Pseudorhizobium banfieldiae: one gene and its partners. The protein of the gene in region 2 interacts with the protein of the main gene of each other region in a pairwise test. Links are inferred from orthologs where the notes say so. Each region holds a gene or a part of one and is shown on either strand. Other genes may lie near its edges. The genes, in order: NT26_RS19735, ung and ndk.

Region 1 (7,596 bases), 1.6 Mb from region 2 along the record:
TCACAGCAGTTGACGCTGGAACATGTCTATACGCGCGATGATCTAAGAAGAATATTTGGCATCATAGACGCGACGCTCAACACAGGCGTATTTAGGCCGAAGGGAACGTCCTCGATCTGGCTTTTTATTACCGAGGAGAAGACATCGGATCGTACACAGTACCGCGATCGTCTCGAAGGACAGACCCTGTACTGGCAGGGACAATCATCAGGCCGCACCGATGCGCTCATTTTGGAACATCAGCCCCGCGGCCTCGAACTGTTGGTCTTCTTCCGCAGGCGCAAATACGAACATCCCGGTGCCGGCTTCCGCTATCTTGGTCCATTCGCCTATGTCAGCCATTCTGGAAATTTCCCGACAAGCTTCGTTCTAACGCGGCAAAGCCAGGAAATGGCTGCCATTCGCCCCGAGGACGCCGATGATGAGGCGTTCGATCCTTCCGGCGTGGATGATGCAAGGCAACGAGTGCTGCGCTCCATTTCAAGGCGCCGGGGTCAACGTGCGTTTCGGGATGCTCTTATGAGCGCCTATGGGGGGCGCTGTGCGATGACTGGGTGCACTGTCGCAGACGTCCTCGAGGCGGCGCACATTTATCCGTATCGCGGGACGGCGACGAACGCCCTGTCTAACGGGCTTCTCTTGCGGGCCGACCTGCACACGCTGTTTGATTGCGGCTTGATCGCCATCGACGCCATCTCAAGAACGATTCTGGTGTCGCCACGGCTAAAGAACAGCGAGTATGGTGAATTGCACGGCCGCAAACTGCGCTCACCGCAAACCTCGGCCCAATTGCCGGGTGAAGCGGTCCTCGATATGCACCGAGCTTCAGCAGGGCTTTAAGCAATCCTTGTCCTCGGGAATCGCACCTACGACAGCCATGCTCTCGTAGACACTATTCCGGCATCGCTGATCGACAGATGGGCTGAGACAGCCGAGATTTACTCATCAGCAGAGAAGCGTTTGGTTGATGACTTGACTGCCGCGAACCCCGGCGTGATCGATCTGGAGATGGCATTACCAGCGAACTCGTTCCTAGGCGGAAATCGACTTAGCGATATGCCTGGGCCTGTTCAGACAAACCCAGCCACCTCTAGCCATCGTTCACATGAACGCGGGTGCCCTTGCTTAGTCGAAGTCGCGCAGCAGGTCGATGATCCCGCCTTTCGCGCCTCTGGCTCGGACGAAAATTGCAAGCCCCATTCCGGGCGCGTCCTCGTCTTCAACTGAGCGGCCGTTTTCTTCGCGCGTGTTGATGAGCCCGCGGCAGGTGTCGCTCAAATATTGTGCGACCAATTCCACGATTTCGCGCGGGCGGGCGTCAGGATTCTCGTCGAGATATCGAAACCACGCGTTGAAGAACATCACATCGAGCGCCGTGCCATCGACGAAATCGGCAGCGTGTTGATAACCAGCCACCCAGCGAAGCTTCGGATCTCGCTCCAGAAGGAATGCCGCCAGTTCTTTCGTCCCGAATTCGCAGGCGCCGAGATAGACGCCACTCAAGGATCTTCTCGTGCCGCCCTCCAGCAGCATCTTGCTAAGCTTCTTCCGATCCACCACTTCCTCCCAGCCATGAAGGTGGAGACCATGCTCGTTGCCGTGGCATGCGAGGTAGATCGTTGAGATCTCCTTGTCCCAGGCCATTCGCTTGATTGCATCTGCTAGGGCAGGGGCTGTCGCGACCATCTCGTAGGTAAACTCATGAGTGTTGCCGAAGTGCAGGTCGCAGAGCATGTCGAACATCGGCTTCACCGATGCGTTCTTTCGCATCGATACGTCTTCGCCGTTCCACTTGCTCTCAATTACGGCGATGCCGGTCCTTGTGGTCTCTGACATAGCTTTCCTGCTCCTCGTTCAGACTATTTGAGCACCCAGATGCCGCGCTTCGGGCTGATGATCGTTCCCTCCTGCCGCAATTGCCACCGGGCAAAGCGAACCTCCTTCTCGAACAGGTTTTCGCCATCGCTGGTGAGGCCCGAAAGGTCGGCTGCGGGCACCGCTTCGTTCTTCCGTATCCAGTCGTAGACAGTTTTTGGTGTCGACGGTCCGAGCGCAGTCAGGGCATTTTGCACCCAGCGGCAATAGGTGGCGCGAGAGGCGATGGGCATTCAGAATCTCCAGAAGATGCAGTGATTGCAGTCACTCTGTCTGGCTCAGGTTGCGCCCTTCCGCCCACGCTTGCCCTTCGGCGCCGCCTCGCGCTCGGCGCGGATGCGGGCGAGAAGGTGTTCGGCGGGTTCGTCATTTTCGTCCTGGGGGACCAGTTCGCCGCGGAAGGCTTTGGCCAGGATTGCCTCGTCCAGCCGGCCCACCAGCTCCAGCGCGCGTTTTGCCTCTTTCGCCAGCCGGTCGATTTTCGCGAAGGCGGATTCGATGCGGCGCACGATTTCGTGTTGTTCTTCGAGGGGTGCGAGACAAATTTGCATCGCGCGGACTTCGGGAAAATAGATGGTCGTGTGAGTGGTTCCCTTGCCGAACTCTCGGATGTCGTCGCCCTCTGCCATCAAGGCATACATGAGAAACTTCGGCACCAAGGCTTCCGTGCACGTCCAGGTGACGAAATCCTGACTGGTTGCCATGGGTTTGCCCATGATTGTCACATATCCAACGGAGGCAGTTCGGGATAGGCAAACAGTTCCGGCCGGCAAGAGTCGCGCTGCGGAGTTGGCAAGACCTTCTTCGTTCGTGGTCTGGATCGTCTCTTCGATAATCCTCCCATGATTTGCACCTGCGTCCTTGATGCCGATCCATGGGATTTCACCGTCCCACCACTCTGGATGCGACCGGCTTGGAGTGTGCCCCGTTTCCTGTCGAGCGATCCGGCTCAGCGGCACCCATTGCCATTTTGGAGGTGCCCCGCGAGCCGGAGCATTAATAGCCAATGCCGCCTTCCCCTGAATCACTCTGTCAGTCGCCTCCCTGCCACCTTTCGGCTGAGGCGGTGTCGGAGTGCGATCGATCAAATCGGACGCGGTTTGAAGGTCAGCTCTTTTAGTACGCCAAGCGGATGTCATCGCTCCTAGAAAGGCGGACCTTAGCACGGCCTGCTTGTAGCGGGAGACGAGGGTTTCGATGCGGGCGAGTTCGGTGCGGGCGCGGGCGGATTTCGCGTTCAGCGCATCCAGCTTGACCACGATGCGCTTTTGCTCGGCCAGCGGTGGGAGGGGTAAGGGTATCTCCCCGAGGGTCTTCGATGACAGATGTTTGACGGTCACCGATGACGTGTGTTTGTTGATAAGCCCGAGGTAGCCAGGGAGCACATGGTACAGGAACCTCGCGTCGTAAAAGCCAGGCTTTGTCGTCAGTTTACAAACACGCTGATTTAGCAGTGCTGTCGGTCCGCTCCAAAAGTTGCGATTGAAATCACCGTCCATTCCCACGAGCAACTCGCCGGGAAGAACCCAATAGCCATCGACGATTTCGCCTTCATAGAAGGTCGACGTTTCACCGTCGAGAACGTTGCGAATTCGAATTACGGGGTGCCCGCGGTCGCCTGAGAAGCCCGAAGACGGCCACGGATACCCATTAAGTATATCGACAACTTCGGCCAACGGCACGCGCTGCCATGTCTGAGCTGACTGAAGAATTGGATCGAGTGATTCATTTACAAGATCCGTAATTGCCTCGCCGAAACTCATTCCACCGCCTCCGGCAGCTCGTCGGTAAGCTCGGCCATCAGCGCCTCGATTTCCAGCGTCGCGGCCTGGAGATGGCCCAAGATGGCGGCGGCGATGTCGTCGGGCTCAACGAGGCCTTCTTCGGCTTCTTCCTCCGCCTCGCGCAGCCAGGCGATGTCGAGATTGTCGCCACGGGCGGCGATGGCTTCGCGGCTGAACTGGCGCCAGCGGCCGGCTTCACCTTCGTCCGGGCCGCGCTCCTGACCGTAAGGGTCCTTGCCGAACGCCTGCTCGAAGCCTTCGAAATGGGCCTCCGTCAGGGGCGTGGTCTTGCCGAATTTCGGCATCTGGGCGCGCAGGTCATAGATCCAGACGGCCTTCGTGTTGCCGGTCTCGGTCTTGCCCCGCGTCAGGAAGATGACATTGGTCTTGACACCCTGCGCGTAAAAAATGCCGGTCGGCAGGCGCAGAATGGTGTGCAACTCGCACCAGTCCATCATCATCCGACGCAGTTCGCGCCCGCGCCCGTCTTCGAACAGCACATTGTCCGGCACGACTATGGCCGCGCGGCCGCCGGGCTGCAGTGCGCGGATGCAGTGTTCGACAAATGGAAGCTGGTAGGAGGAGACATTTGCGGTGACGGAGAGGTCATCGCGGGTCGGCGCACCGCCCGCCGGGCCGAAGGGCGGGTTGGTGAGGATGAGGTTGGCGCGGCCGAGACCCTTGCCCTTGTCGGAGAGCGTATCGCCGAGATCGACATGATCGCCGTCAATATCATGCAGATAAAGGTTCATCAAAAGCAGGCGCAGCGTGCCCGGCACGTTTTCCATGCCGTGGATGGCGCGACGCTTCTGGAACTCCTGCTCTTTCTCCCCGAGTCCCAGGTAGTCGTCGGTGCGCGCCTTCATGTAGCGATCGGCGGCGATCAGGAAGCCGCCCGTGCCGGCGGCGGGGTCCTGGATGACTTCGCCGGGCTGCGGTTGCATGAGGCGGACTAGCAGCTCGATCAGCACGCGGGGGGTGAAGTATTGCCCTGCGCCGCGCTTGGTTTCTTCCGCGTTCTTCTGCAGCAGGCCCTCATAGAGATCGCCGAACTGGTCGCGCTCCTCGGAGAACCAGTCGAGCTCGTCGATGGCTGTGACCAGTGTCGTCAGGTTCTGTGGCTCACGCAGGAAGGTGGAGGCGTTGTCGAAGATCTTCTGCACCATCTCCGGCAGCGAACGGGCATCGGCATAACGCTTTCGCTCTTCGGGACTGGCAGCTTCTCCGGGGGGCAGCACAAGGGCATCGTCCTCTCCCAGCCGCGTGCTCGTGGCACCCAGCGTCACCAGCACATTGCGATAATGCTCCAGCTTCGCCAAACCATTAGCCTTGACGAGATCGGCCCAGCGCATGCCTTTGGGCAGGCTGCCCGTCTCGCGGTTGCGCTCTGCCATCATCTTCAGAAACAGCAGATAGGTCAGCTCGGTGACATATTGCTGATAGGTGATGCCGTCCTTGCGCAGGACCGTGCAGAGGCGCCAGAGTTTCTGGACGATGGCATTGGCATTCATGGCATGATTCTCATCTGATCCGGGATCGTGATTGCGGTTGTAGCGAGCGGTGGCCCTCGGTCAACGGCGGTATGAGGGGTCAGGCGGCGGGCGGCGCCCAGATTGCCTCGTTGAAGGCGTACAGCACCTCATCGAGTGCACCGTCAAACTCCTGCGCGATGCGCTTGAAGCCGCCCTTGTCGGCAAAGGCGCCCTGGTCGAGCAGGGTCGGATCGGCCACGGGCTTGTCCTTCAGGGCACGACCGATACGGCGCAGCCATTCCTTCTGCTTTTGCGTCCAAGGCCTTGAGGCCTCGATCTTGACGATGGCGTTGTCGACGCGGGTGGCATAGGGGATCAGCGGATCGCCCAAAGCTGCCTGCCGGACGAAGCCGATGATATGGGCCGCGATATCGGCATTGCGGGCGCGGCCGTAAGCGGCGCGCAGCATGGCCTCAGAATAGTTCTTCTCGTCCAGCAGGCCGGCGAGTTCGGAGAGTTCCTTGCGGGTGAGATCACGCGGGCGCTGGGTGACGGCAATCAGCGCCGGGACCTGGTTCATGTTTTCACGAACGAAGCGTTCGAAGCCGGTAATATAATCCTCGGGCGTCGTGTTCTTGCCGAAGATCTCCTCGATGCGCAGCAGCTCGTCCTCATGGGTAGAGATGACCACGCCATCGTTCTTGTCCGTGGTCAGCGGGCGGCGTTCGAGCAGCTCGACGGCGCGCGGATGGTCCGTCAGCCACTGCTGCAACTCGGCACCGGAGCGGGTGGAGAGACGCTGCAGCGCCATGTCGGCGCTTTCGCCAGTGTGGCGCTCGAAGCTCTCGCGGGTCTCGGCATCCATGCGCTTCACCAGACTGCGCATGCGCACGATGACCTGGGCTGCGACCCAGCTCTTGTCCTCGTCCGTCTCCGCATTGTGCAGATCCGTGACGAGCTGGCCAAGCGCTATATCCGGTTTCACGACGACCGGGCGCATGTCGCTCATCTCCTGCAGCTCGGCGTATAGATCGACGGCGTCAAAGATGCGGAAATGCTCCTTGCCGATCTCCGGGCAAAGCCGCGTGGCGCGGCCGATCATCTGGTCGTAGAGGATGCGGCTCTTGACCCTGCGGACGAAGACGAGATTGCAGATGGAGGGCACGTCGACGCCTGTTGTCAGCAGGTCGACGGTGACGACGTATTTCGGATAGGGATCATTCTTGAATTTCAGGATCAGGTCGTCGGCCTTGTCGACATTGCCGGTGATCTTCGTGACCATGCCATGCGGCACGTTCTCCTTGCCGTACTCCTCCTGCAGTTCTTCGATCAGCAGGCGCACGATGTCATCGGCATGGGCATCCCGGGCGGCGAAGATCAGCGTCTTGCCAAGCTTCGACGGTGGGATCTCCGTGGCGATCGCACGGCAGACGATGCGGTTGAATGCTTCCGAATAGACCCGCTTGTTAAAGTCGGCGAGGTCGTAATCGAGCGAAACTTCATCCGGCAGCTCGAAAAGATCAATCTGACCCGTCTTGCGGTCGATGATCTCGACTTCCGCGCCCCCATCGAAATGGATACCGGCTTCGGATAGCGCCGTGGTGATGCGCTTCGGCGGCAGATGGTCGTTGAGGTAACCTTCGACGACGGCCTGACGGTAGCCATAATGAAAGACCGGGTGGCCGAAGATCTCGCGGGTATGCAAAGCGGGTGTGGCCGTCAGCGCCACCTTCACGGCATCGAAATAATCGAGGATCTGGCGATAAGCCGACTGGTAGTCATCGATGTTGCGGAAGCCGATATCGCTTTCGCGCAGTTCAGCATCCAGCGTGTAGCCGCGATGGGCTTCGTCGACGATGATGCAGTCGAAGGTGCCGGGCGTGGGGCGCTTGGCCGGATCCGGCTCGTTGAGGATGCGAGCGATCAGCGACTGGACGGTCGCAACCTGTACCTGGTCCTCATCCTCCGGCAGTTTCTGCTCCAGCCCGGCGACCTTGTAGATCTGGGCGAAGTTCAGCATGCCCTCGATCTCGGTGGTCTCAAGCGCGTCGCTCGTCTGCTTGCCGAGCGCCTTGCGGTCGACCAGGAAGAGGATACGGCGGAAGCGCTTGTGCTTCAGCAGGCGATACATCAGGGCAATTGCTGTGCGTGTCTTGCCTGTGCCGGTCGCCATGGACACGAGGATGTCGCGCTGGCCCGCGACCACGGCATTCTCGATCGCGGCGATCGCCTCTTCCTGATAGGGGCGCATCCGGCCCTTGCCGAAACTCTCTCCTGCCAACCCTTGAGCGGCGGTGTCGACATCGGTGGTCAGCTTGTCGAGGAGATCCTTTGGCGAGAACCAGCTCGTCATCGGGACGGCGTGGTTGGTCTCGCGCCTCACATCACGATACCAGATCCCGGATTTTGTCACCCACTGGCGCACATAGGGTCGCCCATTGGTGGCGAAGACGAAAGGCACGCGG
Region 2 (7,469 bases):
GAAGGTCAGATGTCGGCGTATGCCGGTCGCATCGCGCCCCGCGCCCAGGTGCTTGCCGAAGAACGGGAACCGGCCGTGACGCGCTTGCCGATCATCGTCAGGCGCTCACCGAGGATCACTTGCCCTCGGTCGGTCGAGACGACGAGGACCCGCTCCACACTGCCGGAGCTGGTCAGCGCGTAGGAAATCCGCATAGCACCGGCAGGCCAGCCGAGCGCAGCGAGACGTTCGCGCTTCAGATCCGCACAATCGTGGCAGCGCTCGCTGCCGATTGCGCTGGCGAGATCCGGCGCAAAGCCGTCGAGGTAGCTGTCGATGGCTCTGATGGACGTGTTGACGCTGCGGTTGATGCGCGCCAGTTCCACGGCGAGGGACTCGGTCAGGGCCGGTACTTCCGCTCCGACACTGGACCGGATCGGACCGTTCATCGCCAGGTCGTACTGGACGGCAGGCGACGAGGCAAAGGAGCGGGCAAAGCCGCCGGGGCCGCCAGCCTGCGCGGAGCCACCAGAGACGAGAGCTGCCATGAATGCCACAGCAAGGAGAGTTTTCATCGGCATGTTCGAAACCCTGTTTTGATGGACAGCGTTTTCCGCCGTCTCGCTTGATGTTCCGAAGTCATCTCGGATCTATGGGCTTCATGCCGCCTATGCCCTCACCATAGACGAACGCCTTTTCGGGGCGCTTAAGTCGAAAGATGCAATTTTATGGAAATCGGATTTTTTCCTGTCTTGGCACAGGTCGCGACGGGACGCCTTTCGTGCACGCGGCCGCGGCCCTGAAACCTTTCGTTAAATTTTACGCGTCATTAATCTTCCGAAACGAGAGGTTAAGCGATGCGTATTGCGTTCTCCATCGCGCTCCTGTTGCTGCTGTCTGCCTGCGCATCGGCACCGAGCCGGATCAACAATGCCTGTGCAGTGTTCGAGCAGAAGGACGGGCTATTCAACAACTGGTCGCGAGAGGCGAGGAACGTCGAGCGCGAGTTCGGCGTCCCGGTCCCGGTACTGATGGCGACGATCTACACGGAGTCAGGTTTCAAGGCGCATGCCCGCCCGCCCCGCACCAAGCTGCTCGGCTTCATCCCGTGGAAGAGGCAGTCGTCTGCCTATGGCTACGCGCAGGCGCTGGACGGCACATGGCTTGAATACCAGCGATCCACCGGACGCTGGTCGGCCCGCCGCAGCGATTTCGGCGACGCGATCCACTTCGTCGGCTGGTATCACAACCGCAGCAGCGTCAAGAACGGCATCCCCCGCAACGACACCTACAACCTCTACCTCGCCTATTATTCCGGCCATGCGGGCTATTCCCGTGGCAACTTCACACCGACGGCGAGGAAGGCGGCCCAGCGCTCCGCCGGCATGGCGCAGAAATACGAGGCCCAGTTGCGCTCCTGCGGCTACTGACGAAAAAGCCGCCGGACAAGCCGGCGGCCGCATAAGATCGTTTCGGCCCGATCAGTAGATATCGAAGGGGAAGTACTTGGCGACGATCTTGCCGTAGGTGCCGTTGGCGACGATCGCGTCGATCGCCGTGTTGAAGCGTTCCTTTAACTCTTCCTCGCCCTTGCGGATGCCGATGCCGGCCTCTGTCTCCGTGCCCGGCACGTCGCCCACCATGGCGCAGCAATCCTTGCCGTCGCCGTTCAGCCAGTCGACAACGACGAACTTGTCGGAGATCAGCGCGTCTATACGACCGTTCTGCAGATCGGCTGCCGCTTCTTCCTGCGTCGGATAGAGCTTCACCTCTATGCCGGCCTTCTCATAGACGTCGGTTGCATAGTTGGCCTGGGTCGTGGAGGCCTGGGCACCGACGACCTTGTCCTTCAGGTCCTCGACCGACACGCCCTTCACGTCGCCGTCCTTCGGCGCGATGACGGCAAGCGGCGTCGTGTAATACTTGTTGGTGAAGTCGATCTGCTGCTTGCGCTCCTCGGTGATGCTCATCGACGCGATGATGGCGTCGTACTTGTTGGCCATCAGTCCGGGAATGATGCCGTCCCAGTCCTGCGCCACGATGGCGCACTTCGCCTTCATCTCCTCGCAAAGGGCATTGGCGATATCGACATCGAAGCCCTTCAGCGACCCATCCGTATCCGTGAAGTTGAAGGGCGGGTATGCTCCCTCGGTCGCAATGCGAATTTCGGCGTCCTGCGCTGCGGCGAAGGACGTAAAGGCGGCGGTCATGGCGAAGACTGTCGATGTTAGCAGTGTTTTCTTCATGTGTTCCATCCTCTGTGACGGCACGGGGCCGTACGGCATCCTAGCGGCAGGAGACGCCGCTTGAGAAGCCGTTTTCGTGTCCATCGAGCGGTCATGGGACGTCCTCACCGACTGCGACACGCGCTGACAGTCGGCGCTCACCCGCCGTAGCCGACGATGCCCTTGATCTCGAGGAAGTCGTGGATGCCCCAGTCGGCGTACTCACGGCCGTTGCCGGACTGCTTGTAGCCGCCGAAGGGAGCTCGGGTATCCCAGTCCGGATAGTTGACGTAGACGGAACCTGCTCGCAACCGGGCCGCAACATTGCGGGCATGCTCCAGATCTCCGGATTGCACATAGGCTGCGAGACCGTAGAGGGTGTCGTTGGCGATGGCGATCGCCTGCTCCTCGTCATTGTAGGGTAGGATGGACAGGACAGGGCCGAAGATCTCTTCGCGGGCAATCGTCATGTCGTTGGAGACGTTGCCGAAGACGGTGGGCCGGACGTAATAGCCGCGATTGAGCCCCTCGGGCCGCCCGGGACCGCCTGTCACGAGCGTCGCCCCCTCCTTGATGCCCGCTTCGATCAAGCGCTGGATCTTGTCGTATTGCTGCTCGCTGACGACCGGCCCGAGATCGGTATCGGCCGCCTGCGGGTCGCCCACCTTCATTCGCTCCGCAGCACGCCGTGCGACCCCCATCGCCTCGCCATGCCGATCGCTTGGCACCAGCATGCGGGTCGGCGCGTCGCAGGACTGTCCGGAATTGCCGAAGCAGGAGACGACGCCTTCCGAAACCGCGTGTTCAAGATCGGCATCGGGGAGAATGATGTTGGCAGACTTACCGCCGAGCTCCTGCGCCACACGCTTGACGGTATCCGCTGCGGTCTTGGCAACAATGACACCTGCGCGCGTGGAGCCGGTGAACGAGACCATGTCCACATCAGGATGACCAGCCATCACCTGCCCGACGTCCGGTCCCGTGCCGTTGACGAGGTTGAAGACGCCCGCGGGTGTTCCGGCCGCCTCCATGATCTCGGCAAAGATGATGCCGCTGACGGGCGCGATCTCGGACGGCTTCAGCACCATGGTACAGCCGGCGGCGATCGCCGGGGCAACCTTGCAGACGATCTGGTTCAGCGGCCAGTTCCACGGGGTGATCAATGCGCAGACGCCGATCGGCTCGCGCACCACCATGGTCGTGCCGCGCCGTTCGGTGAAGACGAAGTCCTCCAGCGCCTCGATCGTCGCGATGAGGTGCGCCTTGCCGGCGGCCGTCTGACTGTCGCGCGCAAACGCGATCGGTGCGCCCATTTCACGGCTCACCGCCCGGGCAATCTCTTCGTAGCGAGCCTTGTATTCGGAAAGAATGCGGCGGAGCAGCGTCAGCCGTTCCTGCTTAGACCAGAGCGAGAATGCGGGAAAGGCCGATTTCGCGGCAGCCACAGCGCGGTCAACGTCCTCGGACGAGCCCAGCGCAATCTGCGTGAACGGTTCTTCCGTGGCAGGATTTATGACATCGAGGGCCACCGGAATGGCCGGCTCCACCCAGCGACCGTCGATGAAGAACTTGAGGTGATTGCTCATGGGCGAGGCTCCGCTGCGGAAGGCGGCTTCACTATCGGGCACACCCGATCCATCCGCAAGCGGAATGCCTCGCCTTTCTAGCTGCCGTAGCGGGCGAGAAAACGCTTGGCCGCATCGATCTCGACCGCACGGATCTCGTGCCCGCCCGGATGCCATTCGAGCTCCACCTCGTCGCCCGACCGCCGGAAATAATCGGCGAGCGACTGGGTCAGTTCTACGGAGGCGATCGGATCGCGCTCTCCCGCGGTAATGAGGACCCTTCCACCCACCTTCTCCGTCCTTTCTTTTGGCTCGAACGGGATGAGCGGATGCATGAGCACGGCGGCCTCGAAGAGGCCCGGCTTGTGGATCAGCATGCTCGCAAGGATATTGGCGCCGTTGGAAAAGCCGAGCCCGATGACCGGGCCTGCCTTGTAGAACTCCCGGTTCGCGGCGACGAATTCGCTCATGCGGTTCGTCGCCCGGGCCAGATCCTCGCAGTCATAGACACCTTCCGCCTTGCGACGGAAGAAGCGTGCCGCTCCGTGTTCCGAAATGTCGCCGCGTGGCGAGATGATGGTCGCCTCCGGCAAGAGGTGGCCACCGAAATCGAAAAACTGGTTCTCGTCGCCGCCGGTCCCGTGGAACACGAAGAAGATCGGCGCACCGGCTGCACCGGGCCGCGCCCGGTGCACGTAACTGTCATGGCTCATGATTGCCTCCTTGCGCGCCTAACATCCTAAGCGTCCAACGGTTCGAGATGTTCTTCGAGCATCGCGCGCAGATGCGCGTGCTGCGTGGGCAGTTTCAACGCTTCGCCGAGATGCGCGGTGTCTTCGTCGCGATCGAAGCCGGGTTCGTTGGTGGCGATCTCGAACAGCACGCCGCCGGGCGTGCGAAAGTAGATCGCCCAGAAATAGTCCCGGTCGATAACCGGCGTGACGTTGTAGCCGGTATCGATCAACGCCTTGCGGACCTCGAGCTGCTTCTCGCGGTTTTCGACGGCGAAGGCGATGTGGTGGACCGACCCCGCACCGAGCCGGGCGCCATTGATGTTCGGCATCGTCTCGATGTCGATGACGTCGGCACCGTTGCCACCCGGAATACGCAGGCGCTGGACACCGTCCTTCGCATCGACCTTATCATAACCCATGAACTTCAGGAGTTCCGCCGTCGCCCCCTCGTCCCGCAGCCGCAGCGAGGCCGAGTGGAAGCCGCGGATCGCGTGATCCTCGCCGACGCCATTACCGGTCCAGGCTTCCCGCGGATCATCCTTGACTTCAACGAGGGCAAACCCGTCACCATCAGGCCCCGCGAAGTGAAGCCGGTTTTCGCCAAAGGCGCTGTCCGTCTTCAGTCCCTCGACGCCCGCCTTCGTCAGCCGTTCTCTCCAGTATCCGAACGACCCTTCCGGAACAGAGAACAGCGTGGTCCCCACCTCCCCCGAACCGGGACGGCCGCGGGCGATATGCGGGAACGGGAAGTACGTCATCACCGAGCCGGGCGTACCGACCTCGTCCCCGTAATAGAGGTGGTAGACGTCCGGCGCGTCGAAGTTGACGGTCTTCTTCACCCGGCGCAGGCCGAGCGTATCGGTGAAGAACCTGTTGTTGGTGCGGGCGCTCGCCGCCATCGACGTGACGTGATGCAGCCCCTTGATCTGGTCGAGCATGTGAAAACCCTTTCTGGCTCCGTGAGCCTTTCTTGGGGCTATATTTGGCCATTGCGACCGCCTTCGCATAGAGAGCCGAAACGAACGCATTGTTCACATTTCATACGAAGACCCCGCTAAGGGCGTTCAAGAAATCATACCCGTTCCGGCAGTTTCCAGTCGATAGGCTGTCTGCCCTTGGAAACGAGGAAGGCGTTGGCCTGCGAAAAATGCCGGCTGCCGAAGAAGCCATTATGCGCCGACAAAGGCGATGGATGCGGCGCGCGCAGGACGAGATGCCGGTCGCGGTCGACAAAGGCCGCCTTCTTCTGGGCGTAGGAGCCCCAGAGCAGGAAGACGACGCCGTCGCATCTTTCGTTGACGGCGCGGATTACGGCATCGGTGAACCGTTCCCACCCCCTGCGCTGGTGCGACGCAGCCTGCGCCTCCTCCACCGTCAGCACGCTGTTCAGGAGGAGAACACCCTGCCTCGCCCAATGCTCCAGGAAGCCATGACTGGCGGGCGGGATGCCGAGATCGCTCTGCAGTTCCTTGTAGATGTTGACGAGCGACGGCGGGATCCGCACGCCGGGCTGCACGGAGAAGCAGAGGCCATGGGCCTGGCCAAGGCCATGGTACGGGTCCTGCCCGAGGATCACGACCTTGACCTGGTCGAGCGGGGTCAGGTCGAGGGCCCGGAAATACTCCCCTGCCTTGGGGAATATACGCTTTCCCGCTTCCTTCTCGCTCATGAGGAAGCGGCGCAGTTCGCTCATGTACGGATTGCCGAACTCGGGCGCCAGCGCCTGTCTCCAGCTCTCCTCCAGTCTCACCCCCTCCACCACGGCAGCCTCTACTGGAACCGGCCAGCGCGCTGCAGCACCTCGATCTTGTAGCCATCCGGATCGGTAGCGAAGAAGAAGCGCGCGAACGGCTTGCCGTCGCGCGGCATGTCGACGAGCTTGCCCACGGTGAAGCCAAGTTCACTGAAGCGCCTGTGTTCGGCCTCGACGTCCTCGACCGTCACCGCGAGATGGCCATAGCCGTCGCCCAGGTCGTAGGGTTTGTCGCGTCCGGCATTGACCGTGAGCTCCAGTTCGAAGCCGGTTTCCGGATTGGAGAGATAGTTAAGGCTAAAACCATCGAAAGGGACGCGCTCCGCAATCCGGAGGCCGAAGGCACGCTGGTAGAAATCGACCGATCGTTCCTCGTCCAGCACCCGGATCATCGAATGGATCATCTTTGCCACGTCACAACTCCTCTAGTGCATCGGATGGCTTTATCGGAAATCCTGCGCCCGTTGCCAATCGCGCTATCGCGCAATTCACATCGAGCTTGCGGCGTCGCGGCTGATTGAAATAGGCGGGCGGGATGATCATATGGCGCTGTGCCCCGCGTCGGCGCCGCATGGCATGGATGGAAACCGGCTGGTCCGGAAAGGGACTTCATGCGCATCGTCTATCTCAGCCTCGGCTGGCTTCTTCTTACGATCGGCATCCTCGGCGCCTTCATGCCGATCCTCCCGACCACGCCTTTCCTGATCATGGCGGTCGCCTGCTTCGCCCGATCCTCGCCGCGCCTGGAGGCATGGCTGCTCGATCACCCGAGGTTTGGCGGCCCCTTGCGGGATTGGCGAGAACGGGGAGCAATACCCCGACGAGCGAAGATTGCCGCCGTGGTGATGATGTCGATTAGCTACGCGTTCTTCTGGTTTGTCACCTCTCCACCGGGACTGCGCGCGGCCATCGTCGCGGCTGTCATGATCCTGCCGGCCATCTACGTCGTGACACGACCAGAGCCGCCATCCGCCTGAAGCCGCAGCAGGCTGTCAGGCGCCCGGCCTGTACCGCGCCTGCGGCAGCACGAAGGGGATGTGCTCTGCCGGAAGCCGTCCGACGGCACCGGCAATCCCGTAGACGCCGCCAATCGTGGCGTCTTTGACGGTCTCGAGGCACGCGCCCTGCGACACCACCCTCCCCTTGTCGAGTACCAGCAGGTGATCTGCGAATTCAGCCGCCAGGTTCAGGTCGTGAAGGATGGCGAGCACGA
Region 3 (7,672 bases), 1.4 Mb from region 2 along the record:
CGAGATCGCGGGGATCGGTCCAGGCCGCAAGCGCAAGCTGCTCCAGCACTTCGGCACGGCAAAGGCTGTTTCCCGTGCCGGCCTCAACGACCTGATGGCGGTGGAAGGCATTTCGGAAACGGTCGCGCGGATGGTCTATCACCACTTCCATGAGAAGCAGCCGGGCTGATGTCGCGAAATGAGCCTTCGAAGACCGTCCCGCATGTTGACGCCCGCAGCAGGAAGGGCCAACTAGAAGAAGTCAAGCAGCAGGTTATGAAATGGCATCGCGCGCATACAACATTCCCAATCTCCTGACCTATGCGCGCATCGTCGCCGTGCCGATCATCGTCCTTTGCTTCTTTGTCGAAGGGCGTCTCGCGAGCTCGGATTTTGCGCGATGGACCGCTCTTATCCTCTTCGCGGTCGCCTCGATCACGGACTATCTCGACGGCTATCTGGCGAGGATCTGGAACCAGACGTCCAATATCGGCCGCATGCTGGATCCGATCGCCGACAAGCTGCTCGTCGCCTCGGTGCTGCTTCTCATGGCTGCCGATGGAACCATTGCCGGCTGGTCGATCTGGGCGGCAATCGTCATCCTGTGCCGCGAGATCCTGGTCTCCGGCCTGCGCGAATACCTGGCGGCGCTGAAGGTGGCGGTACCGGTCACCCGCATCGCGAAATGGAAGACCACGATCCAGATGGTGGCGATCGCCTTCCTGTTGGCAGGTCCCGCCGGTGACAAGGTCCTGCCCTATACGACCGAAATGGGGATCGGCCTGCTGTGGGTGGCCGCCGTGCTGACGATGTACACCGGCTACGACTACTTCAAGGCTGGCCTCAAGCACATGGTGGACTGACCATGACCAAGCTCATCTATTTCGCCTGGGTGCGTGAGCGGATCGGCAAGCCGGAGGAAGAGATCGAACTGCCCGACGACGTAAAGACCGTGCGCGATCTTCTGGTCCACCTGAAGACGCTCGGTGAGGAGTACGAGGCGGCACTGCAGTATCCTGAGGTCATCCGGGTGGCGCTTGACCAGGAGCATGTCGAGCACCACGAGAAGATCGGCACCCCCCGCGAAATCGGCATATTTCCGCCGATGACGGGCGGCTGAGCATGACCGAAGCACCCCTCATCCGGGTCCAGATGCAGGATTTCGACCTTCAGTCGGAGATCGATGCGCTAACCAGAGGGCGAACCGGCATCGGCGCCGTCGTTACGTTCACGGGCCTCTGCCGTGACGAGCAGGGCGCACTTTCGGCGCTGGAACTGGAGCATTACCCGGGAATGGCCGAGGCCGAGATGCAGCGGATCGCAGACCTCGCGATCGAGCGGTTCTCGCTCCAGGGCCTGACCGCCATCCACCGATATGGAAAGATCGCGCCGGGTGAAAACATCGTGCTGGTGATCGCCGCAGCCCCGCACCGGCAGGCCGCGTTCGACGGCGCAAGCCTCATGATGGACTACCTCAAGACCTCCGCACCCTTCTGGAAGAAGGAGCACAAGGCCGACGGCACGGCAGGTGACTGGGTCTCCGCCAAGGATGCCGATGATCGAGCGCGGGAGAAGTGGCGGTAGTCACGGCACGATCCGCTCCCGGCGGCTCATGACCAGCACGGCCACGAGGCCGCCGACGATCACCAGATCTCGCCACACGATGGGACCGTAGCCTGCCCACAAGGTCTCCGCGAAGCCGATCACGGCGGCGCCGCCCGCGGCCCGGATCGGATTGGCGTGGCCGCCCGCAGCCGCGATCAATACCACCTTGAGCCCGAAGACAAGGCCTGCGCCGAAATCCATCGTGCCGTAGTAGGAGGTGGCAAGGATACCACAGATCGAAGCCATGAGTGCCGCGGCGGCATAGGAAATGACGAAGACCGTTCGGGCATCGACCCCGCACATTTCGGCAGCCCGTGAATCCTCCGAGACCGCCCGCCATCGCCTTCCCCAGGTGCTCCTGACAAGTAGGACCGCGCCCATTCCAAGCAGCAGCAGGAGGATCGCCGTGCTGAGACACTGGAGGGTCGTCAGCGTGACCGGAAAGCCCTCGCCCGACCATAGCACGATCGGCTCCTTCATCAGCGGTGGTAGCCAGAGCTCGCGGGTTTGCGCGGCAAGCCGCGCCCCCTCCATCAGGACGAGCACGAGCCCCAGCGAGCCGACAATGACAGCGTTCGGAGAGACGCTCGCCAGAGGTCGGATGATGAACCGGCCACTGACCAAGCCGGTCGCCACACCGCCGCTGAGAGCGGCCAGAGCGCCCAGCGCCAGCGCGGCCGGCAGGACGAGCCGAAGTTCATTCCACCCGAAGTGGGCGACCAACACATAAAGGTGCCCGGAGAAGGCGAAGATCGCTCCATAGGTGATGTCGGCGCGCCGCGTCACTGCAAAGGCGATCGCATAGCCGAAGGCAAGGGTGGCATAGAGTGTCGCAAGCGGCACGGCATTCGCGATCTGCTGCAGAAGGTAGCTCATGCCGCAGGATTCCACCATTCATGTAGCTGGTCAAACGACTTTTGGTGGTTATAATAGAGACATGATCTTCACTTGGACTCCCCATCGATTTTCGGGTGGCGCCCTTGCTCTCGATGTTGCCAACAGCGTCATCCTGCGCTCCGATCCGGCCCGCCGTACAGACCGCTTTGAGGTCACCGAGCAAATGCAGGCCTTCTCCGCTGCTGCAGCGGAATTCTCGGCAGAGCGGGCTCTGTTCGGAGAAATCAAGCCGGTCGCGGAGCCGAACCGGAAGGATTTCCTCGCCCTGCGTGAGGCGATCGACGGTTATTTCCGCCGCCGCGTCGAAGGCCATGACGATCGCGTGCTGCTCGCCAACCTGCTGCAGGCTTGCGCACGAATGCTGAAGCAGTCCGCAAGCGAGGCGACGCTCGAGGCGGCAACGGCTCGCTCGGCGCTACGCCTGTTGGCGGAGACCGACCGCCTGAAGATCTGCGGCAATTGCGGCTGGCTGTTCGTCGACCGGAGCCGCAATAGGAGCCGCACCTGGTGCGACATGGCCGTTTGCGGCAACCGCGTGAAGGCGAACCGCCACTACCGGCGCAAGAAGGAGGCGATGCCTTGAGGAAGCGTTGGGTGGTTGCGATGATGGCCTTGATTACCCTTGCCGCCTGCCAGCGGGATAAGGCGGATCAGGACGTCGTGGAGCTTTCGGGCAAGATCTTCGTGTTCAACTATCGGGTGGCACGGGCGACCTACCTCGTCACGCTGCGCAAACTGGCTCCCCTGCCGGAAGGCGGTGTGGCCGAGGCAAGTTTCGAGGATCCTCGCGGCGGGTCGCCTTTGACGGTGGAGCAGAAGCTGTTTCCGACAATGGAGAAGATCGTCCTGGAAAGCACTCCGGTGCACTGCGTGAAGAAGGGAAAGCCCTATAGCGTCACGATCCGCTTGCTCGACCAGGGGGGCGACGAGCTGCAGATGATCAAGACAACTATCGCATCGAATGTCGACCAGGACGTACTGCCCGCGAAGCCGCTTTCGCTAGGCCCTGCCTACGACCGGAACCCGGAGGTGTTCAGGCCCGACGGTTCGACCGATTTCTCTCCCGAGTCCTGCCCCAAATGAAAAAAGCCGGCGCGACGGCCGGCTTTTCCAGATCATCTGACGGCAGATCAGCCGACGATTTCGGTGTCTGCAAACCAGTACTTGATTTCCTGGGCAGCGGTTTCCGGAGCGTCGGAACCGTGAACCGAGTTTTCCCCGATCGAAAGTGCGAACTGCTTCCGGATGGTGCCTTCGGCAGCCTGTTCCGGGTTGGTCGCGCCCATGATCTCGCGGTTCTTCAGGATTGCGTTCTCGCCTTCCAGAACCTGGACCACGGTCGGACCAGAGGTCATGCCTTCGACGAGTTCGCCGAAGAAGGGGCGATCCTTGTGAACGGCGTAAAAGCCCTCCGCTTCGCGCTTGCTCATCCAGACGCGCTTGGAGGCAACGACGCGCAGGCCGTTGTCTTCGAACACCTTGGTGATGGCGCCCGTCAGGTTGCGCTTGGTGGCGTCCGGCTTGATCATCGAAAACGTGCGTTCAATCGCCATCGTCAATTCCTTTGTTTCCCGAGAAAGTGGGCGGTGTTTACCCGCCCTCTGCTCTGGAAACAAGGGCCTCCCGGGAATTTCACGCGGCCGTCACACGCCGTCCGAGACCATCATGAAGGTCAAGGCAGCGCTCGAACCACTGCATGACGGAATCGTCCGCCGCCAAGGGAGGCGGGCCGGCTGTCACCCGCATCCACTGCAAGGCACCGAAGAGGATGTAATCGGCAAACAGCGGGCTGTCGCCGCCCAGGAACGGCTGGAAATGCAGCGTGCGGCGGACGGGCTCGAGCCTCGCAGCAAAGGTCTCCCGCTCCGCGTCGCCCTCTGCGGCGACGGCTTCGATTTCCTTGCCCAGACGATCGAGCCGGCTGGCCCGAAAGTACTCTTGGTCCGGCGTATCCAGCATGTCGTGGATGTGCATGATCGCCATCTTCGTTACAGGCATGTGGAGGACCATCTGCGAAAAGCTCTCGACAAAGCGCGACAGGACCCTGCCACCCTCCCCGCCAAACAGCGTCGGACGATCCGGATAGGTCTCATCCAGATAGACGGCGATCTCGAAACTGTCGCGCACCAGCCGATCCCCGTCGCGAAGGATGGGGACGGTCTTTGAGAACCCCTCCTCTATTTCGGGTATGGCAGTGAACGGATAGGGCCGCTCGACGAAATCCAGGCCCTTGTGAGCCAGGGCCATGGAGACCTTCCAGCAGTGCGGGGAGAAAGGGCGGTTCTCGTCACGGCCGCAGAGGGAATAAAGGACACGGGTCATGGAGTCTCCGATCGCTTGAAATCATACCGATTGTGACCGAGCGGCGCCCGCATATCCAATCAGCAAAATTCATAGATGCAATCATCCCGCCGACATTCCGATCGGGCTAAGATGCGGCGAACCAGGAGGATGCAATGCGCCGCCATTTCCAGATGTTTGCCGACTATAATCGCTGGGCCAATCGCCGCGTCTACGCCGCATGCGAAGACCTGAGCGACGAGGACTACCGCGCCGACGCGGGTGCGTTCTTCGGTTCGATCCATCGCACGCTCAACCACCTGCTGGTGGCGGACCGTATCTGGATGAGCCGGATGACCGTGCAAGGAGAGGCACCGAAGGCACTGGATGTCGTTCTTTTCGATGATTTTTCCGCTCTTCGAGACGCTCGAGCCGCCGAGGACCAGCGGATCATCGGCTTCGTCGATGGCCTGAACGACGAGCGGATTGCCGGAGACTTCACCTACACGACCATCTCCAATCCGACCACCATAACGCAGCCGCTCGGGCCTGTTCTCTCCCACGTGTTCAACCACCAGACCCATCACCGCGGCCAAGTCCATGCCATCCTGACATCGCTCGGCGGACCGTCGCTGGTGCTGGACCTCGTCTATTTCCTCCGCAGCGATGGCTCCCGGTGGATGTAGTGCGCACCGGGGTCTGCCGTGCCAGACCAACCCGGCGATGCCACGATGACGGAGACAGTCCGCGTTGACGTGGCTCTTGCCTCCCATATCTGACGCCTCTGTTCCGGCGGCTGACGCTCCACATCGGTTCGCTCCTTGCTGCCACAAGGCCATGGTCACGCGCGATGATTGAAGAGATGTCTCCACTGTTGCTCGGCGTCCTCGGGAGCCTGCTGGCCGGCCTATGCACCGCCGTCGGCGCGCTGCCTGTGCTTTTCGGGCGGCGACCGGGCGGCGCCTTCCGCGATCTGTCGCTTGGCTTCGCCGCGGGAGTGATGCTTTCGGCGTCCTTCTTCTCGCTGATCATTCCGGCACTCGAAGCGGCGGAGCAGCGCTTCGGTGCGGGAGCGATACCCGCGGCGATTGCCTGTATCGCCATCCTTGTCGGCATGGGCACGGTTTCGCTGATGAACGAGTTTCTGCCGCACGAGCACTTCGACAGCGGACGCGAGGGGCCGAGCAGCGCCTCGGTGCGCCGGATCTGGCTCTTCGTCATCGCCATCACGATCCACAACGTCCCGGAGGGGCTGGCCGTCGGCGTCGGCTTCGGGGCCAACGGCATCGAAGGCGGGCTGCCGCTCGCCGTCGGAATCGGCCTTCAGAATGCGCCGGAGGGACTTGCGGTCGCTGTTTCGCTCCTCGCGCAAGGCTATAGCAAGTGGCGTTCGTTCGTCATTGCCACGCTCACCGGCCTCGTCGAGCCGGTCGGTGGGCTCATCGGTGCAGCACTGGTCACCGTGTCACAACCGCTGCTGCCCTGGGCACTCGCATTCGCTGCGGGCGCCATGCTCTATGTGATCAGCCACGAAATCATCCCCGAAACCCACCGCAGCGGCCATCAGAAGCAGGCGACTTTTGGCCTTGCCGTCGGGCTGGTGCTCATGCTGTTCCTCGACGTCTGGCTCGGGTGAGCGAGCCACGCCGTCTCAAGCCGCACGTCGGCCCATCGAATGCCCAGAGCCATCCTTCGATAGCTTGAAGCGCACCATGAGGTTCTCGAGCGCCACCGCCTCGTTGAGGAGGGCCTGAACCGCCGCGGAGCTTTCTTCCACCATGGCCGCGTTCTGTTGCGTACCTCGATCGATCTCGGCAATCGTGCCGTCGATCTCGGAGATGCCCGTCGCCTGCTGGCGTGCACCGGAGACGATCCTCTGGATCTCGCCGCTGATCTGGCGCACTTCGTTGGCAATCACCGTCAGCGCCTCGCCGGCCTGGTTCACCAGCGTCACACCGTTGTTGACCTCCGCACCAGAGGCATTGATGAGCGCCTTGATCTCCTTGGCGGCATTGGCCGACCGCTGGGCAAGTTCACGGACCTCCTGGGCGACAACCGCGAAGCCCTTGCCGGCCTCACCAGCGCGGGCGGCCTCCACGCCGGCGTTCAGAGCAAGCAGGTTGGTCTGGAAAGCGATTTCATCGATGACGCCGATGATCTGGCCAATCTCGCGAGACGAATTCTCGATGCGGCTCATGGCTTCCACCGCATTGGTCACGATCGCTCCAGAGCGCTCCGCACCATCGCGCGCCTTGTCCACCATGCGATCGACATGCTCGGCCACACTGGCGGTCTCGTTGACGGTCTGAGTGAGAATGCTGAGCGCGCTCGCCGTTTCCTCCACGGAGGCTGCCTGGCGCTCGGTCCGTACCGAGAGATCGTGGGTGGCGCGGCCAATTTCGGCCGTACCACCACGAATGGTGTTTGCGACAAGGCCGGCCTGGGTGAGGACCGACTCGAGATTGTCGACGGAGGAGTTGTAGGAGTCCCGCAATGCATCCAGCGCCCCCTGGAACGGCTGGTCGATGCGATGAGCCAGATTGCCGGTCGACAGCTCGGACAGTGCCGTGCCGAGACGCTCGACAACCAGCTGGGTCGCCTCCGCCTCACGCGCCCGTTCCTCGGCGTTCATCGCCCGCTGCTCGGCAGCCTCGCGATCCGCCTCCCGGGCCCGCTCCGACATCTCGACCGCATTGCGTTCGGCCTTGGTGGCGGCTTCAACTGCTGCGTCGGAAGCCTCGAACGCATTGACCACAGCATGCGTGAGGGCAACGAGCACGCCGGTCTGCACGATCAGGACCACGGCGTGGAGAATGACGCGCGAGAAATCGGATTCGCCAGGGAAGACCGCCAGCGGCATGACGAAGAAGAGAGCGAGGTGGTGCACCGCCACCAGAGCCGAATAGGCGAG

Evidence for each region.
Region 1: the proteins of ung (region 2) and NT26_RS19735 interact in binary tests that used the Escherichia coli proteins (3 or more experiments, as listed by UniProt). The link is inferred for Pseudorhizobium banfieldiae from one-to-one orthologs.
Region 3: the proteins of ung (region 2) and ndk interact in binary tests that used the Escherichia coli proteins (3 or more experiments, as listed by UniProt). The link is inferred for Pseudorhizobium banfieldiae from one-to-one orthologs.

The regions. Positions count from the first base shown.
Region 1 is NZ_FO082820.1:4,085,835-4,093,430, forward strand. What follows is about bases 2,903-5,760. They hold NT26_RS19735 (class I SAM-dependent DNA methyltransferase), read right to left. Parts: upstream 5,171-5,760; coding sequence 3,635-5,170; downstream 2,903-3,634. Other genes in these bases: NT26_RS22865 (restriction endonuclease subunit S), read right to left, coding at 2,903-3,638; hsdR (type I restriction-modification system endonuclease), read right to left, coding at 5,250-5,760. Also shown: NT26_RS22495 (HNH endonuclease), read left to right, coding at 1-840; NT26_RS19720 (hypothetical protein), read right to left, coding at 1,126-1,743; NT26_RS19725 (winged helix-turn-helix domain-containing protein), read right to left, coding at 1,860-2,108; more of NT26_RS22865, read right to left, coding at 2,154-2,902; more of hsdR, read right to left, coding at 5,761-7,596. UniProt on the Escherichia coli protein: The subtype gamma methyltransferase (M) subunit of a type I restriction enzyme. The M and S subunits together form a methyltransferase (MTase) that methylates A-2 on the top and A-3 on the bottom strand of the sequence 5'-AACN(6)GTGC-3'.
Region 2 is NZ_FO082820.1:2,494,444-2,501,912, forward strand. The notes cover bases 4,421-7,151. They hold ung (uracil-DNA glycosylase), read right to left. Parts: upstream 6,266-7,151; coding sequence 5,576-6,265; downstream 4,421-5,575. Other genes in these bases: NT26_RS12290 (alpha/beta hydrolase), read right to left, coding at 4,421-4,482; NT26_RS12295 (VOC family protein), read right to left, coding at 4,509-5,441; NT26_RS12305 (VOC family protein), read right to left, coding at 6,274-6,669; NT26_RS12310 (YbaN family protein), read left to right, coding at 6,868-7,151. Also shown: NT26_RS12270 (transglutaminase-like cysteine peptidase), read right to left, coding at 6-554; NT26_RS12275 (transglycosylase SLT domain-containing protein), read left to right, coding at 837-1,409; NT26_RS12280 (ABC transporter substrate-binding protein), read right to left, coding at 1,461-2,225; NT26_RS12285 (aldehyde dehydrogenase family protein), read right to left, coding at 2,363-3,790; more of NT26_RS12290, read right to left, coding at 3,868-4,420; more of NT26_RS12310, read left to right, coding at 7,152-7,233; NT26_RS12315 (heme ABC transporter ATP-binding protein), read right to left, coding at 7,249-7,469. UniProt on the Escherichia coli protein: Excises uracil residues from the DNA which can arise as a result of misincorporation of dUMP residues by DNA polymerase or due to deamination of cytosine.
Region 3 is NZ_FO082820.1:1,145,014-1,152,685, reverse strand. The notes cover bases 2,324-5,257. They hold ndk (nucleoside-diphosphate kinase), read right to left. Parts: upstream 4,035-5,257; coding sequence 3,612-4,034; downstream 2,324-3,611. Other genes in these bases: NT26_RS05510 (DinB family protein), read left to right, coding at 4,938-5,257; NT26_RS05515 (glutathione S-transferase family protein), read right to left, coding at 4,114-4,803; NT26_RS05525 (hypothetical protein), read left to right, coding at 3,061-3,564; NT26_RS05530 (CGNR zinc finger domain-containing protein), read left to right, coding at 2,522-3,064; NT26_RS05535 (branched-chain amino acid ABC transporter permease), read right to left, coding at 2,324-2,460. Outside these bases: excinuclease ABC subunit UvrC, read left to right, coding at 1-169; pgsA (CDP-diacylglycerol--glycerol-3-phosphate 3-phosphatidyltransferase), read left to right, coding at 261-842; moaD (molybdopterin converting factor subunit 1), read left to right, coding at 845-1,099; NT26_RS05540 (molybdenum cofactor biosynthesis protein MoaE), read left to right, coding at 1,102-1,563; more of NT26_RS05535, read right to left, coding at 1,564-2,323; more of NT26_RS05510, read left to right, coding at 5,258-5,447; NT26_RS05505 (ZIP family metal transporter), read left to right, coding at 5,624-6,397; NT26_RS05500 (methyl-accepting chemotaxis protein), read right to left, coding at 6,413-7,672. UniProt on the Escherichia coli protein: Major role in the synthesis of nucleoside triphosphates other than ATP. The ATP gamma phosphate is transferred to the NDP beta phosphate via a ping-pong mechanism, using a phosphorylated active-site intermediate.